Regions from separate parts of the Streptomyces lothianensis genome, predicted to be linked through region 2. Evidence: riboswitches for the same ligand, from Rfam matches in the RefSeq annotation. Region 2 holds a riboswitch; the other holds the start of a gene.

Region 1 (3,397 bases), on a different contig from region 2:
GCTCGAGATCGGCCCGACGGTCGACGAGAATGGTGTGGAGCGCAAGGTCAAGCGCTCGCAGAAGCTCAAGGCGAAGCTCTCGCAGGGCATGTACGGGGAGGACAACCAGATCCCCAAGCCCACCGTCGAGGAGTACGCGGAGATCACCAGCGGCCACGGCCACCACTGATTGACCGGGGGCCGGACCCCCGTCGCCACGGCAGGAGCCCCGTCCATTCGCTGGACGGGGCTCTTTGCCGTCCACGGGCTTGGCTAGGCTGGGCCTGTTCCATTCGTTAATCCCTCCGTTCTGACACCAGGAGCGACCATGAGCGCTGTGAACCCCGCTGGAGGCGACACCACGGCGGTCCGTTCCTGGCCCGGCGTGCTGAACGGACTGCTCGACGGGCGCGACCAGAGCGCCGAGGACACCTTCTGGGCGATGGACCGGATCATGCGCGGCGAGGCCACCGACGCACAGATCGCCGGCTTCGTCGTGGCGCTGCGGGCGAAGGGCGAGACGGTCGACGAGATCACCGGTCTCGTACGGGCCATGTACGAGCACGCCAACACCATCGAGGTCTCCGGGCCGACCGTGGACATCGTCGGCACCGGCGGCGACGGCGCCAAGACCGTCAACATCTCGACCATGTCCTCGATCGTGGTGGCCGGTACCGGGGCCAAGGTGGTCAAGCACGGCAACCGGGCCGCCTCCTCCGCCTCGGGCTCCTCCGACGTCCTGGAGAAGCTCGGCGTCAACCTGGAGCTGACCCCGCAGCGGGTCGCCGAGGTGGCCGAGGAGGCCGGGATCACCTTCTGCTTCGCCGTGAAGTTCCATCCGGCGCTGCGGCACGCGGGCGCCGCGCGCGGGCAGTTGGGGATCCGGACCATCTTCAACGTCCTCGGACCGCTCACCAACCCCGCCAAGGTCAAGGCACAGGCGGTCGGCGTGGCCGATCCGCGGATGGCCCCGATCGTCGCCGGTGTCTTCGCCGAGCGCGGCAACTCCTCGCTGGTCTTCCGCGGCGACGACGGACTCGACGAGCTGACCACCACGTCCACCTCGCGGGTGTGGATCGTGCGGGACGGCACCGTACGCGAGGAGCGCTTCGATCCGCGCGAGGTCGGCCTCGACCTCGTGCCCGTCGAGGCGCTGCGCGGCGCCGACGCCTCGTACAACGCCGAGGTGGCGCGCCGGCTGCTCGCGGGCGAGACCGGTCCCGTACGGGACGCGGTGCTGCTCAACTCGGCGGCCGCCCTGGTCGCTTCGGAGCCGGGTCCGGGACCGCTCGCCGAACAGCTCCGCGCCGGCATGGACCGGGCCGCCGAGGCGATCGACTCCGGTGCGGCGCTGCAGGCCCTGGACCGGTGGATCGCGGCCAGCAACGCCTGAAGGCTCCTCGCCGTGTGTGATCCAAGGCGCAGTCCGGGATGCGGACTGCGCCTTGCGCGGCACGGATCATCTGGCAAGATGCTGCCCAGGTCATGAGTGACAGCGACTACGGCCCCGGCCCGCTGTCCGGCAACCCTCCGTCCGTGGCGGGGTGCCCCGGGTGAAGACCGGGCCGCGGACCACAAGGTCCGTGGCAAGCGCGGACCCCTGCACACCCTGGGGTCCTGGTCCTCAAGGGAGCAGTCTCGTGAGCAAGCGAATGCGATAGGGCTTCCACGCCCCCACCTCCGCATCCCCTCTTTTCTTCTTCTCCTGCGCTGACGGCCGCCCTTCTGCCGGCCTCGCGCAGTGAATTCACCTGCCTGCCACGGGAGTCCGCCATGTCTGTTTCCGTCGTTGCCGAAACCGCCGCCCCCGCCGTCTGTCACGCCGCCCCCGCCGTCTGTCACGCCGACTCCGCCGTCTGTACCGAGCCGCTCCCGGTGCTCGGCCGTGACGTCCGCGTCCCGCTGGTCACCGGCGGCGAAGTCGCCTACGCCGCACTCGACTACGCCGCCAGCGCCCCCGCTCTGCAGCGGGTCTGGGACGACGTGGCCGCCTACGCGCCGTACTACGGCAGCGTGCACCGCGGCGCCGGTTACCTCTCGCAGCTGTCCACCGACCTGTTCGAGAACGCCCGCCGCACCGTCGAGGATTTCCTGGGCTGCCGCGCCGACGACCAGGTGGTCTTCACCCGCTCCACCACCGACTCGCTGAACCTGCTCGCCCAGGCGCTGCCCGAAGGCTGCGAGGTCTTCGTCTTCGAGACCGAGCACCACGCCTCGCTGCTGCCGTGGCGCGACGCCCCCGTCACGTACCTCGACGCCCCCCGTGCGCCCGACGAGGCCGTACGCACCCTGGAGAGCGCACTCGCCGCCCGCGCCACCCCGTCGGGAGGGGCAGCCCCGGCGCTGGTGTGCGTCACGGGCGCGTCCAACGTCACCGGCGAACTCTGGCCGGTGCGCGAGCTGGCGGCGGCCGCTCACGCGCACGGTGCCCGCATCGTGCTCGACGCCGCCCAGCTCGCGCCCCATCACCCCGTCTCCGTCCTGGAGCTCGACGTGGACTGGGTGGCGTTCTCCGGGCACAAGCTGTACGCGCCCTTCGGCTCCGGCGTGCTCGCCGGCCGCTCCGACTGGCTGCGGGAGGCCGAGCCGTATCTCGCGGGCGGGGGCGCCTCCAGGTCCGTCGCGCGGCGCGGCGACGGCGGGGTGGACGTCGAGTGGCACACCACCGCGGCCCGGCACGAGGCGGGTTCGCCGAACGTCATCGGCGCCTACGCGATCGCCTCCGCCTGCAAGGCGCTCACCGAGGCCGGTTTCGAGACGCTCGTGGCCCGCGAGCAACAGCTCGTCGAACGGGTGCGCGCGGGCCTCGCCGAGGTGCCCGAGGTGAAGGTGCTCTCGCTGTTCGGCGAGGACGCCCCGCGCGTCGGCGTCCTCTCCTTCGTCGTCGACGGCTGGAACAGCTCGCACTTCGCGGCCGCGCTCTCCGCCGAGTACGGCATCGGCGTACGCGACGGCCTGTTCTGCGCCCACCCCCTGGTCCGCACCCTGCTCGGCGGCGACCCGCGCGAGCAGGGCGAGTGCGGTGCGCCCGAGGCGGCGCCCGGCGAGAAGTCGCTCAACGCGATCCGGGTGAGCTTCGGTGCCGGGACGCCAGACGAGCACGTGGAGCGTTTCGTACGCGCCGTCGGCGAGCTGGTGCGCGAGGGTGCCCGGTGGACGTACCGCACCCGGGACGGGCGCTGCGTCCCGGACACCTCGGCCTGAGCAGCGGGCCGGGCCTCCGGGCCGGTGCGGCTCGCGTCAGTTGTCGAGGCCGATGGCGAAGGCCGCCTCGAGGTCGTGCTGGGAGTAGGTGCGGAAGGCCACGTGCGTGTCCGTCGCCTCGACGCCCGGGATCTTGCTGATCCGGCCGGGGATCACATCGGCGAGGTTCTCGTGCTGTGCCACCCGCACCATCGCGATCAGATCGTAAGTACCC
Region 2 (3,397 bases):
CCCTGCCTCGGCCCCTGCCCCGGCCCCTGCCCCGGCGGCGGCCGGGGCGATCGCGCGTCCGTGGTCGGAGAGGGTCACGGCGGTGTCCTGGCGTGCGGCGGGCGGCTCGGCGCCCACGGCCACGGCCACGGTGGCGGGGGCGAGGAGGGTGAGTGAGGTGGCGGCGGTCGCGGCGGCGACGAGGGCGCCCAGGGTACGGAGGGTCTTTCGCGTAGCGTGTCTGAACCACATAAATGGGAAATTTAGGCAATAACCATGATCAGGACAGGTACCGCCACGCGCACAGGCAGGCTGCTATGCCACCCGCCGGTCCCGGTACTCCGCGATCTCCGCCATCGGCGGCCGCTCCTCGGTGTCCACGGCATGCGTCCGTGGCTCGAAACCGTCGCTGCCCCGCTCGAACTGGGTCAGCCGCGGCCGTACGAGATGGCCGCGCGCGAGCCGTAGCTGCGCGGTCCGGTAGATGGCCGCGGCCATCTGGCCGAGGGCGCGCCCGTCCTGGTGGCGGTGCTTGCGCACACCGACGTCGACCTGGGCGAGCGCGTCGAGGCCCACCGTGTGCAGCGCGTCGACGAGGAGGCCGAGTTCCACGCCGTATCCGACGGGGAACGGCAGCCGCTCCAGGAGCGAGCGCCGGGCCGCGTACTCGCCGCCCAGCGGCTGTACGAATCCGGCCAGCCGGGGCCAGTGCAGGTTGAGCAGCGGGCGGGCCACCAGCTCGGTGACCCGGCCGCCCTGGTCGTTGGGCACGGAGCCGCCGGGAGAACCGCCCGGTCCGCTGCCCGGTCCGCCGGAGCCGCCCGCCCCCGCGCCCTCGCCGAGCGGCCGGTCGTACATCGCCTTGACGAACTGCACCTCGGGATCGGTGAGCAGCGGCCCGACGATCCCGCTGACGAAGTCCGGCGAGAACTCGCGCAGATCCGCGTCCACGAAGCAGACGATCTCCCCGCTCGTCACGAGCAGCGAACGCCACAGCACCTCGCCCTTGCCGGGCACGGCCGGGATCCGCGGGAGGATCGCGTCCCGGTGCACCACGCGCGCGCCGGCCGCCGCCGCGACCTCGGCCGTACGGTCGGTGGAACCGGAGTCGATCACCACGAGCTCGTCGACGAGGGGGGCGTCCGGACTCATCAGCTCACGCCGGATGACCGTGACGATCTGCCCGACCGTGGCCTCCTCGTCGAGGGCGGGCAGCACCACGGAGACCGTCGCGCCCTGCCGGGCCTTCTCGGCCAGGAGGACATCGAGCGGCCGGTCCTTCACCGACCAGGAGCGCCGCTCCAGCCAGCGCTCCACCTCTTCGAGCACGCCTGCCCACACCTGTCTCTCTGTGATCCATCTCGCCGTTCGGACGACTATCTCAACGGCTGGGGCCTTCGGTTACAGTCTTGAACAACGCGTACGACCACCGCATGCCGGGGGTCGCCGCGCGGGACACAAACACCTGGTCCACGGACAGACACCAGGTCATACCGCTCATCCAGAGGGGCAGAGGGATACGGCCCGTTGAAGCCCCGGCAACCCTCCAGTCAGTCTTCGCACCGCGCGACGCGAGGTCCCTGACTCGGGAAGGTGCCAAATCCGTCTCATGGCGAAGTGCGTCATGAGGAAGATGAGGAGAAAGGGCCTCGCCTGCCATGGCTGTACAGACCGTCGAACCCACCACCCCCGAAGCCGCCGCCTCCGCCGCCGCTTCCGTGGATCTCGGCCCCGCCGCCGCCCTCTCCTGCCGCGAGTGCGGCCACCGCGTACCGCTCGGCCCGCTCTTCGCCTGCCAGGAGTGTTTCGGCCCTCTGGAGATCGCCTACGACTTCGAGGCGTACGAGACCGAGGAGCTGCGCCGCCGCATCGAGGCCGGACCGGCGAACATCTGGCGTTACGCGCCGCTCCTGCCCGTCCCCGCGGACGTGGCCGAGAAGCCCAACCTGAACCCGGGCTGGACCAAGCTCGTCAAGGCCGACAACCTGGCGCGCGAGCTCGGCGCCGAGCCCGGGAAGCTGTTCGTCAAGGACGACTCCGGCAACCCCACGCACTCCTTCAAGGACCGCGTCGTCGCCCAGGCCATCGAGGCCGCCCGCGCCTTCGGCTTCACCACCCTGTCCTGCTCCTCCACCGGCAACCTCGCGGGCGCGGTCGGCGCCGCCGCCGCGCGGGCCGGCTTCCGCTCCTGTGTGTTCATCCCGCACGACCTGGAGCAGGGCAAGGTCGTCATGGCCGCCGTCTACGGCGGTGAGCTCGTAGCCATCGAGGGCAACTACGACGACGTGAACCGCTTCTGCTCCGAGCTCATCGGCGACCCGCTGGGCGAGGGCTGGGGCTTCGTCAACGTCAATCTGCGCCCGTACTACGCGGAAGGCTCCAAGACCCTCGCGTACGAGATCTGCGAGCAGCTCGGCTGGCGGCTGCCCGACCAGCTGGTCATCCCGATCGCCTCCGGATCGCAGCTCACGAAGATCGACAAGGGGCTGCAGGAGCTCATCAGGCTGGGGCTCGTCGAGGACAGGCCGTACAAGATCTTCGGCGCGCAGGCGGAGGGCTGCTCGCCGGTCTCGGCGGCCTTCAAGGCCGGGCACGACGTCGTGCGCCCGCAGAAGCCCGACACCATCGCCAAGTCGCTCGCCATCGGCAACCCGGCCGACGGCCCGTACGTCCTCGACATCGCGCGCCGTACGGGCGGAGCGGTGGAGGACGTGAACGACGCGCAGGTCGTCGAGGCGATCAGGCTGCTCGCGCAGACCGAGGGAATCTTCGCCGAGACGGCCGGTGGTGTGACCGTGGGGGTCGCGCGCAAGCTGTTCGACCAGGGCGTCCTCGATCCCTCGCTGACCACCGTGGTGCTCAACACCGGCGACGGCCTCAAGACCCTCGACGCGGTCGCCGACAGCGGCGCCACCGCGACCATCCGCCCGGACCTGGACGCGTTCCGCGCGGCGGGGCTCGCTGGCTGAGGCGCCCCCGTATCCCCTCTCCCTCCTCCTGAAAGGCTTCGAAGTCCCATGAGCGTGAACGTCCGGATCCCCACCATCCTGCGCACCTACACCGGCGGCAAGGCCGAGGTCGCGGCCGAGGGCGCGACCCTCGCCGACGTCATCGCCGACCTGGAGAAGAACCACACGGGCATCGCCGCGCGCGTCCTCGACGACCAGGGCAAGCTGCGCCGCTTCGTGAATGTGTACGTGAACGACGACGACGTGCGCTTCGAGCAGGGCCTTCAGACGGCCACCCCGGACGGCGCCGGCGTCTCGATCATCCCGGCCGTCGCGGGCGGCTGAAAGCTTCCGTTCCGCTTCTTCCCGCTCTTCCTGCCCCTCCGCTTCCCCGCCCCCTCCGCTTCCCCGCCTCCGCGCGGGAAGCGGAGGGGGCAATTCTGTATGGTTGAGCGCGGTACAGTTGGGAA

Evidence for each region. A riboswitch is a leader RNA that binds a small molecule or an ion and turns the genes downstream of it on or off. The one in region 2 is predicted to bind S-adenosylmethionine.
Region 1: it holds a riboswitch for S-adenosylmethionine, as region 2 does, so the genes downstream of both, ACLF6P_RS15210 (aminotransferase class V-fold PLP-dependent enzyme) here and thrC (threonine synthase) in region 2, are expected to answer to the same signal.

Annotation. Positions count from the first base shown of each region.
Region 1 covers NZ_JBLMKT010000041.1:120,065-123,461, forward strand. The annotation lists gene qcrB (cytochrome bc1 complex cytochrome b subunit) at 1-169, shown strand, start outside; gene trpD (anthranilate phosphoribosyltransferase) at 308-1,372, shown strand; SAM riboswitch class IV at 1,461-1,578, shown strand; gene ACLF6P_RS15210 (aminotransferase class V-fold PLP-dependent enzyme) at 1,753-3,183, shown strand; gene ACLF6P_RS15215 (Lrp/AsnC family transcriptional regulator) at 3,220-3,397, opposite strand, start outside.
Region 2 covers NZ_JBLMKT010000030.1:17,312-20,708, reverse strand. The annotation lists gene ACLF6P_RS10655 (hypothetical protein) at 1-231, opposite strand, end outside; gene ACLF6P_RS10650 (glucosyl-3-phosphoglycerate synthase) at 295-1,308, opposite strand; SAM riboswitch class I at 1,474-1,619, shown strand; gene thrC (threonine synthase) at 1,638-2,948, shown strand; gene ACLF6P_RS10640 (ubiquitin-like small modifier protein 1) at 2,997-3,272, shown strand.